Regions from separate parts of the Exiguobacterium sp. s183 genome, predicted to be linked through region 3. Evidence: riboswitches for the same ligand, from Rfam matches in the RefSeq annotation. Region 3 holds a riboswitch; each other region holds the start of a gene.
The links. A riboswitch is a leader RNA that binds a small molecule or an ion and turns the genes downstream of it on or off. The one in region 3 is predicted to bind S-adenosylmethionine.

Region 1 (3,276 bases), on a different contig from region 3:
TATTTTTTTGATTTTGAATGTCATACGTTGACTTAGAAACTCCGAAAAAATAGAGGTCATTATTCCATAAGTGAAAATAATAGGTGAGGCATAAAACACATACATAAAAACATTCTGAAAATAAGTAAAATCTTCAAACACAGGCATGAAGACTGGAAGAGAAAAACTCAGAACAATTGAAGATAAACAGGCTACCATCAATTTTGGAACAATCATTTTCTTCTCCATACGAAAGAAATGGCAAACGCAGTAAAGCCTCCGATTACAACAATATAGAATATCGAGTAGAAAACAAACTCGCCGATATCTTCAAGACTCTTAAACGTGTTCTCTACAATCATTGGTTCAGATAAAATCCCAATCGTCACGATCGGCAGAAAAAGAATCCAAAACCGTTTCCAAAAATATGAGCTGTATGACGTCGATTGATGTGAAGTCAAATAAAAACCCTCCTTATAAAAAGTTCCATACTTTACCATATTGTAACACGTGAATTGCATGAATAAATAGATAGAACTGATAGAAATAATTTTTCTAATACAAAAAAACAGCGAGGACGTCAAACGTCCAGGCTGTTTGATATCAGTTATTCATTCGACGCGCTCAATTCACCCGTCCCGAACGTCGCACTAAAAGCACGGCACCAGATCACTACGGTGCTATATTCTGACAGATCGACATCTGCCGGAACTAAATAGTTTTGGTTTCCTGTATTCCCTTTAAGTGCTCCAAGTCGAATCCCTTCGGACGTCTCTTGTCCTGGCTTCGTCAAATAGACAAATAAATCAGGTCCGTTCGTCGTTTCAAACTCTTCAAATCGGAGATACGTCCCGTCTTCTGCCTCGACGGAGCGAATCGTGCCCGTCGTCTCATAATTTTTCTCCCCGTCCATGAACACACCCGCTACTTCGGTTTGACTCGGTTGTGGTTCCGGTGTCTCAGTTGTCTCTTCCTCTGTTTCTTCTTCTGAAGCAGGCGTCTCAACAGCTGTCGGTGGTAGTCCTTCATCGACTGTCTCTGTCAAGAAAAGCGGTGAGATGAGCCACCAGGCGACGGCGATTACGGCTACGCCGATCACACTGATGATGAGTTTCGTACTTGTTTTCATGTATGAGTCCTCCTTTTCGGATGTATGAACCATTAATAGCCTTTTCCCGATTATTGGGCTTATAAAAAGACGCGGATGCTAAAATCCGCGTCTGATGACCGTTATACGGTTTCGGTCCAGTTCTCTTCGATGAACGTGTCCCGTCCTGAGATGGCCCGGTCTTCTTTATAGTGTTTTGGATTCTTTTTGTGGTAATCCTGGTGATACTCTTCCGCTTCGAAGAATGTCGTCGCCGGAGTGATTTTTGTGACAATCGGTGCCGTGAAACGACCACTTGCTGCTAATACGTCTCGACTCGCCTCAGCCGCGATTCGTTGTTTCTCCGTGTGATAGAAGATGGCTGGGGCATACTGAGGCCCACGGTCTTGGAACTGCCCACCGTCATCGGTCGGGTCTGTCTGGATCCAATAGAGTTCTAGGAGACGTTCATATGAGAACAGAGATGGATCATACGTGATTTGAACGACCTCTAAATGACCAGTCGTTCCCGTTTTAACTTCTTCATACGTCGGATTGTCGATCTGTCCGCCCATATAGCCGGATACGATTCCTTCTATCCCTGGTAGTTCTTCAAAAGGTGTTACCATGCACCAAAAACAGCCACCTGCAAATGTTGCTTTTTCCATCTTGTCGTTCCCTCCAAATCGTATTTCAACAAAAAAGCGCTCACGTCGGATGACATGAGCGCTCTCGTCATATCGTCCAAGGTTTCCCTTGCTGGTCGTAGCACCTTGCCTGTGGCAGGTTGCTGTGAAGTCATGGAGCCAGATCTCTCGTTCACTCTTGATATCGATATGTAGTTGGTGAGAGCATCATACCACCCTCAAAATACTTTCGTCAATGCTTCGGTTTTCGCTTCAACTGAAAAATCGTCAAGACGATGATGAATCCGATCAACCCGATCGAAATGAACGGACCATACGGCACATTTTCTCCGTATAACTGCAAGAAAAATAGACCGAATACGGCGAGCAACACGAATACGTAGGAGCGCGTCATAGGAACCTCCTGTTTTTTCTTAAGTGTAACAAGAACACATAGACTTGGCGATACGAAAAGGAAATCAGGCATAGAGCACGAATAAAGTGGGAGAGATAAAGGAGGAATGTAGGATGGAACAAATCCAATTACATGAGCTGACGATTGAACGTGCACATCGTGGGTATAAAGAAGGACAATTCACGGCACGAGACGTGACCGCGTATTACCTTGGAAGGATTGCTGCATATAATGAGCGACTTCATGCCGTCATCCAGGTGAATCCGGACGCCCTGTTCGAGGCAGAGGCGGCAGAACGGGCCTATAAAAAAGGAGTACGCAAACCGCTCCTCGGTATCCCCGTCTTAATTAAAGACAATATCGAGACAGCCGGTCTGATGCGTACGACAGCAGGTGCCGCCGCCATGCGACATCATTTTGCAGGTCGAGATGCCGAGCTCGTAAAACGATTACGGGCTGACGGGGCAATCATTCTCGGAAAAGCGAACCTGTCCGAGTGGGCGAACTTTTTAACGGAAGATATGCCGAACGGTTGGAGTGCTGTTGGCGGACAAACGAAGAACCCTTATGGCGACCAATTAGATGTCGGGGGATCGAGTTCTGGATCGGCTTCGGCGGTTGCGGCGAACCTGACACTCCTTGCCGTCGGATCTGAGACGAGCGGCTCGATTGTACACCCGAGTGTGCATAATAGTATCGTCGGAATCAAGCCGACCGTCGGCTTGATTAGTCGTTCAGGAATCATTCCGATCTCACGTTCTCAAGATACGGCTGGACCGATGGCGCGTACCCTCCGTGATGCGGTCGTTGCCTTACAGACAATGTGTGGTGAAGATTCGACTGATCCTGCGACATGGGAAACTCCAATCGGACCGCCTTATGTGACATGTCTCGATGTCCGTCAAGCCGTCGGTATGCGTGTCGGATTTATCAAGCCAACTATTTCAGACGAAGAAGTCGATTTGTATGAACAGGCACTTCGATTGTTGCGTCAAGCCGAGGTTGAACTCGTCGAAATCACGTTACCGAAACATACGGCATTAGAACAGGCAGATATTTTGTTTGATGAATTCAAGCTTGGGATTGAGGCGTATCTTGCGAACACAACCGTGCCATTTAAGACACTGTCCGACTTGATCGAATGGAACGCGGACCACCTCGAAGCGATT
Region 2 (3,276 bases), on a different contig from region 3:
TTCTGCCTCTTCCCCGCCGCAAGCCGCGAGAACTGTGAATGCTGATAAAGCTGTCAATCCGAGTACTGTTTTCCAAGTTTTCATCATGAATCCCTCCAAATGGTATATGTGTTATTAAGCTGAACGTTTATCAATTTTTGTGACGAGTCGGTCACCGATGAACTGGATGACGAACACGATGATCAAGATGAGCACCGTCGCCACGAACGTGACGTCGTTTTGTGAGCGTTGGAAGCCTTCCAAGAAGGCCAAGTTCCCGAGTCCGCCGCCTCCGACGACGCCGGCCATCGCCGTATAACCGACGATTGCAACGATGGTCACTGTGAGTCCTGAAACGATTGCCGGAAGTGCTTCCGGAATCAAGACTTTGTAGATGATTTGCCATTTCGTCGCGCCCATCGATTCCGCTGCCTCAATGACACCGCGGTCGACTTCACGAAGGGCAAGTTCGACCATACGGGCGTAGAACGGTGCAGCTCCGATGATGAGTGCCGGAAGCGCCGCCGTCGAACCGAGCATGGTACCGAGCAGGAACAACGTGAACGGGATGAGTAAAATGATTAAGATGATGAACGGGATCGAACGAAATACGTTGACGATCGCGCTGACGAAGACGTAAATTGGACGATTCTTCAATAATAGCGATTCGTTTGTAATATAAAGAATCAAACCTAAAGCGAGTCCAATCACAAACGTCGCGACACCCGCGACGAGCGTCATGTATAACGTCTCCCATGTCTGTTCCATCATGATTTGCCAGTCTACGTTAGGAAACATCGCTTTCCACCTCCACTTCTACTGATTGCGAACGAATCGACGCGATGGCGCGTTCGATTTCTCGTGCTTCCCCAATCAATTGGATGAATAGCGTGCCGAGCGCACCGACTTGTGACTGAGTCACGTTCCCGCCGATGATGTTGAATCCGATGTCGTGCGTCTTAAGGACATCAGACAAAATCGGTTGTTCTGCCGTTTCGTTCAAGAATTTCAATTTGACGATTTGCCCACTCGGATAGCGTGCTTTCAAATGTTCGAACGTGAGCGACAGATCGTCGACCGCCCCAATTTGTTTCACGAATTCTTTCGTGATCGGCTGCTCCGGATGTTGGAACACATCAGAGACTTGACCCGTCTCGACAACTTTCCCTGCCTCCATCACGGCGACGCGATGACAAATCTTTTGGATAACGTGCATTTCATGCGTGATGAGGACGATTGTCAATCCGAGCTTCTTATTGATGCTGACGAGCAGTTCAAGAATCGAATCCGTCGTCTTCGGATCGAGCGCGCTTGTCGCTTCGTCACAGAGGAGCACCTCTGGATTTGTAGCGAGCGCGCGGGCAATCCCTACTCGCTGTTTTTGACCGCCGGATAATTGTGACGGATAGCTATCTTCGCGACCTGATAGTCCGACGAGCTCGACGAGTTCCTGAACCCGACGTTTCCGCTCACTTGCCGGAACCCCGATCAATTCGAGTGGGAAGCTGATGTTTTCTGCGACCGTGCGCGACCACAGAAGGTTAAAGTGCTGGAAGACCATCGAGACGTTCTTGCGAACCCCTCGTAATTCTTTCGGGCTGAGCTTCGTGAGCTCACTCCCGGCGACCTCTATTTCACCGCTAGACGGTGATTCGAGACGGTTGAGTAATCGGATGAGCGTCGACTTCCCCGCCCCCGAATATCCGATTATTCCAAAAATTTCACCGCGATCAATCGTTAGTGACACATCATCCACCGCCTGGACACGACCATTCTTCGTATCGAACCATTTGGCGACGTTTCGTAGTTGAATCAATTCCTTTCCCTCCTGACAACAAAAAAAGCGCGCACGTTTGAGCAAACGTGCGCACTTTATCGTACGGACAACGATTGCTCTCATCTGTCAAGGTTTCTCACCTTGCTGGAATTAGCACCATTTCGGATTGCTCCGCGGTTGCTGGGCGTCATAGGGCCAGTCCCTCAGCCTCTCTTGATAAGAGTGTTGTGTATTCGATTAGCTTTATCATAGCGACAGCTTTTTCTGCTGTCAAATCATTTTTTCAAAAAAATCAAAAAAAGGTGCCGTCCGAGGACGACACAGAACGTAGCACCTTGAGTCACGGAAGGACAGCCCATAGATGAAAATCTTTTGCCCGTTCAAGATTTACATCCTTATATGGGGGAGATTCACCAATCATCACTCGATCTTGACTTGGACCGTGCGATTATACGGAACGTCTTTCTTCGCTTGATTTTTTTGGGGGACAATCGAAGGGAAGACTGACGTGTATTCGTATAAAGGTAGCATCGGCTTCATCAAAACGTCTTGATGTCGGGAATATCGCGTCCTATTTTGTGTTCAAGTAAGATGTTGTAATGAATATACCATTCGTGAACTTTCTGTGTCAACTGATTATTTAAAATTTTCAGATTATTCTAATGTTCCTCTCTCACTTCACGAAAGAGAGGACGTGTTGAACGTTTTGAAAGGCATAAAGGCGATCCCGAACCTCGCCATTTTCAAGCTTTAACAACGCTGGGACGCTCATCACCTGATAGGCTTCAAGCTCGTTTGGGATATAGTTCGCATCGCGCTTTTCAATCTGAATTTCAGGGTCGACCGCCTCGACGACCGTCAACATTTTCTCCGCGACAGCGCATGTACCACACATTGGCGCGTATATATATAAGAATCCGTCTGTAATCATTTTTCTCACCTCTCCTGTCATTATAATGGTCGTTCGAGTCACGTTCAAAAATCGTGCTCTCGTGAAATTTCAGAATTTTTCAATGATTCTCTTGACTCTTCTGTCTGATAGGAATAATATGGATTCTAACTTTATCGCTTTTGTACATAACAGCAAAGAAGAAGGACAGGTGAATGAATGATGACGGAACAGGCAACAGGTACGACAAAGCAATTTACGATGAACGTCTTAAACGGTCTCAGCATGGCGATTCTGATCGCCCTCATCCCGAGTGCGCTGCTCGGCGAACTCACGAAAGCTATACTCCCTTATTTTCCGTCTCTTCAATTCATATTGGATGCGACGACGATTGCGATGCGCCTCCTCCCGGCCATTATCGGTCTTGCCGTCGCGATGCAGTTCGGACGATCGATTTTAGAGGCTGGAACAATCGCCATCGCAACCTATGTCGGCAGTGGCGCCGTTCGAATTAACGAAGGTGCGTTTGTGATGGCCGGAATCGGTGACGTGATCACAGCCGGTGTGACCGCTGCGATCGCTACGATTCTCGTCATGAAGCTCGCCCCACATTTGAAGACGTATACCGTCA
Region 3 (3,276 bases):
GAAAAATCAACGTGATTGCAGTAGATGTGTTCCGGTGCCACATGACCTTCTAGAATCGGATGGACGAAAAAGTCCATACCGCCACTGACGACATCAAATCGAAAGCCAAGTGACTGTGTCTCTTGTAAAAACTTGATGAACCCTGGCCGAAGCGTGATGGTTGACTGCAGAAAGTCATGATACAAAGCTTGCTGATGACTCGGGAGCAGGCTGAACATTTGACCGACGCCTTCTCGAATGGAGAGCGTTTGGTTCAAAACACCTTCTTTGAGTTCGACCCATTCAGGTGGGGCGAAGCGTCGCATCAACGCGATGATGTTATCTTCTTCCGTGATGGTGCCGTCGAAATCACAGATGACGTGCGTACTCATCGCGTACCCCACGCATCCAACGCGGTCGATAACGCATCGGTCTCGCTCATCTTACCGATTGCCTGGTCAATTGCTTGGCGGAATGCCCTCGCTCCGGCAGCCGCACCGTCGGGATGCCCATGAATCCCACCGCCGGCATTGATGACGACATCCGTTCCGAAGTCACGAATCAAATCCGGGACGAGTCCTGGGTGAATTCCGGCAGAAGGGACCGTCAGAATCGGTTTCGTCCAATGAGGTTCTGTCGCGTAAGTTTGAATCTGTTCTGCTTCGTCTTTCGGTGTCGACAGTGAACCATATGGTGACGGGAAAAGCGTCAAGTCCGCCCCGGCGAGTCGAATCAGTTTCCCGAAAAGGAGGGAATGACGAATCGATCCGGTCAACGCTCCTGCAAAAGCGGGATGTGCCAAAATCGGGACGTGAATCTCGGGATCTTTAGCGAGTTCCCGTAACGCGTCGAGCCCGTACGTATACACGTTGAACAAAAGTGCGGTCGCGCCTGCCTCAATCAAACGTTTCGCCTGGTCGCGTAAGGTGAAAACGGGTCCGCTCAACGTGACGGCGTATAGAACGGAACGACCCGTTAGTTCTTGGTGTTCTTGAATGATCGATGCTCCAATCCGAGCCCGTTCGAGCGATGGGGTGAGCGGATTGTCATATAAAATCTCATCGTCTTTCACAAGATCGATGCCACCTGTAAACTGGTCACGAAGTTGTGTCGCCAAAAAATCAAGGTCACGCCCGATGACGCCTTTGAAGATGCTCATGGCGAGCGGTCGGTCGTATACTCGAAGGATGTCGCGGACACCTTCGACTCCGAATGCGGCACCCGGAAAGTCCGATGCGAGCTCGTTTGGGAGCGTTAGGTCGACAAGTTGGACGCTTGGGTCGAGCGACAGCTTTCCGAATGTCGTCGTCAGAATGGACGAAAAGTCCGGCGTCACATTATGTAGCGGGTAACGAATCGAGAAGCGACTCGTCGTTTCCTGTTGGGAGGTATCGATGACCTCACCGCGGAATGCCTGTAGTTGATGCTGCTCGAGATGGTTCAATTCGGTCCATGTGCCGACGGTCAGCTCATGTGCGATTTTTTCAGCCACGTGCTCGACGTGATCGGTATGTTTGATTTCATAAGTAGCGATGATTCCCATAAGTTCCTCCTTTCAGGTCAAACAAAAATGACCTCTTGGCTTGGCAAGAGGTCATTCGAAAACAATGAACTCTTATCTCTCAGCGATAGCTGCAAGAATTAGCACCGTGCCATTTCTGGTCGGTTGCTGCGACATCATCGGGCTTGTCCCTCCGTCTGCTCTTGATAAGAATAGTTGTGAAGTTGTGAAATTTAATTGAATTTTTACATAGAATCGCTCACTCGTCAATTCCTTTTTTTGAGAAAAAAAGTTTGAAAATAATGTTTCTATATATGCGTGTCAAAAATAGGGAGTCGACCGAAAATAGAGGATTGACAACTAGCGTGCCTAGTCCGTAATATTCGTCTCAACACGTCAAACACAATTACATCATTTACTCTTATCGCGAGTTGGCAGAGGGAATTGGCCCTAAGACGCCGCAGCAACCGACCATTTGGCACGGTGCTACATCCACCAGACATATGTCTGAAAGATGAGAGGAACAACCAATTTGGGTGTGCCTCTTTCTCGCGGAGAAAGGGGCTTTTTTCATGCATAGATTCAAGAAAGGGGAAAATCATCATGGCTTATGAGGCGTTTACAGAACAAAGTGTCGTCGAACACGTTCGACAGTTGGGGTTACTAGAAGAGGGGATTGCAGAATGTGAGGAAATCGGAGATGGAAATTTAAATCTCGTCTTTCGCATTCGTCAAGGAGAAACGTCATTAATCGTGAAACAGGCGTTGCCGTACGCAAAAGTCGTTGGAGAGAGCTGGCCGCTCACGCTTGACCGTTCGTGGATTGAACAACTGGCACTCCGTGAGTTTTCAAAAGTCGTACCACAATTCGTACCAGATGTACTCGGTAGCGACCGTGAACTCGCCTATACGATTTTAGAAGATTTGTCAGCGTTTGAAATCGTCCGGACGGGTTTCCTAAAAGGAGAGAGCTATCCGAATTTGGCGCGTCACGTCGGTACATTCCTCGGGGAAACGTTGTTTGCGACATCTGACTATGCGAAAGGACCGCTCGCCAAGAAACAAATCGAAAAAGAGTATTACAATCCAGAGCTATGCGATATCACAGAAAAACTGATCTTCACTGATCCGTATCGTGATGCAGAATCGAATCAAATCGAAACGCCTCTTCGTCCGGACGTGGAGCAGCTTTGGTCAGACCTCGCCTTGAAAATTGAAGTGACGAAATTGAAGGTCGGGTTCGTGACTAAACACGAAGCGTTGCTACATGGGGATTTACATACTGGAAGCATTTTTGCGACGCGTCAGGAAACAAAAATCATCGATCCTGAGTTTGCATTTTATGGTCCATTCGGTTTTGACATCGGTCAAATCATCGCCCATTTGGTGTTCTCGACGTATGCACATCCGTTGAAGCGGTTCGAACGCTTCACAGAAGTGCTCACTGTCTGGGAAACGTTCGAAAAAACGTTCCGTACACGCTTCACACAGGCGGTCGAGACATTCAACACAGTAGGATTCGTGGACGAACTGTTGCCATCGATTTTGAGTGATGCGATCGGCTACGCGGGCTGCGAATTGATTCGTCGGACGGTCGGTCTAGCGGGCGTCGCTGACTTGGAAACATTGCCAGACGACCTTCGTATCGAACGGAAACGTCATGCCCTAGAACTCGGCACGCGTCTCATCAAACAGCGTCATCAGATTCAATCCATCGACCAGCTGATCCCGGTTCTATCGGAGGTGCGGGTATGAGTGTGCAAAGTATTCATTTCGATGCCGACACCGAGGTGTTG

Region 1: another riboswitch for S-adenosylmethionine. It lies ahead of msrA (peptide-methionine (S)-S-oxide reductase MsrA); the one in region 3 lies ahead of KNP62_RS07585 (2,3-diketo-5-methylthiopentyl-1-phosphate enolase).
Region 2: another riboswitch for S-adenosylmethionine. It lies ahead of KNP62_RS12970 (methionine ABC transporter ATP-binding protein); the one in region 3 lies ahead of KNP62_RS07585 (2,3-diketo-5-methylthiopentyl-1-phosphate enolase).

What each region holds. Positions count from the first base shown of each region.
Region 1 covers NZ_JACSKN010000001.1:431,525-434,800, forward strand. Annotated here, with positions in the region: gene KNP62_RS02225 (DM13 domain-containing protein) at 587-1,108, opposite strand; gene msrA (peptide-methionine (S)-S-oxide reductase MsrA) at 1,210-1,734, opposite strand; SAM riboswitch class I at 1,802-1,901, opposite strand; gene KNP62_RS02235 (hypothetical protein) at 1,946-2,107, opposite strand; gene KNP62_RS02240 (amidase family protein) at 2,221-3,276, shown strand, end outside.
Region 2 covers NZ_JACSKN010000006.1:11,422-14,697, forward strand. Annotated here, with positions in the region: gene KNP62_RS12960 (MetQ/NlpA family ABC transporter substrate-binding protein) at 1-84, opposite strand, end outside; gene KNP62_RS12965 (methionine ABC transporter permease) at 115-777, opposite strand; gene KNP62_RS12970 (methionine ABC transporter ATP-binding protein) at 767-1,795, opposite strand; SAM riboswitch class I at 1,873-1,979, opposite strand; gene KNP62_RS12975 (thioredoxin family protein) at 2,430-2,687, opposite strand; gene KNP62_RS12980 (PTS sugar transporter subunit IIC) at 2,868-3,276, shown strand, end outside.
Region 3 covers NZ_JACSKN010000002.1:415,149-418,424, reverse strand. Annotated here, with positions in the region: gene KNP62_RS07590 (2-hydroxy-3-keto-5-methylthiopentenyl-1-phosphate phosphatase) at 1-371, opposite strand, end outside; gene KNP62_RS07585 (2,3-diketo-5-methylthiopentyl-1-phosphate enolase) at 368-1,522, opposite strand; SAM riboswitch class I at 1,592-1,693, opposite strand; SAM riboswitch class I at 1,899-2,001, shown strand; gene mtnK (S-methyl-5-thioribose kinase) at 2,084-3,235, shown strand; gene mtnA (S-methyl-5-thioribose-1-phosphate isomerase) at 3,232-3,276, shown strand, end outside.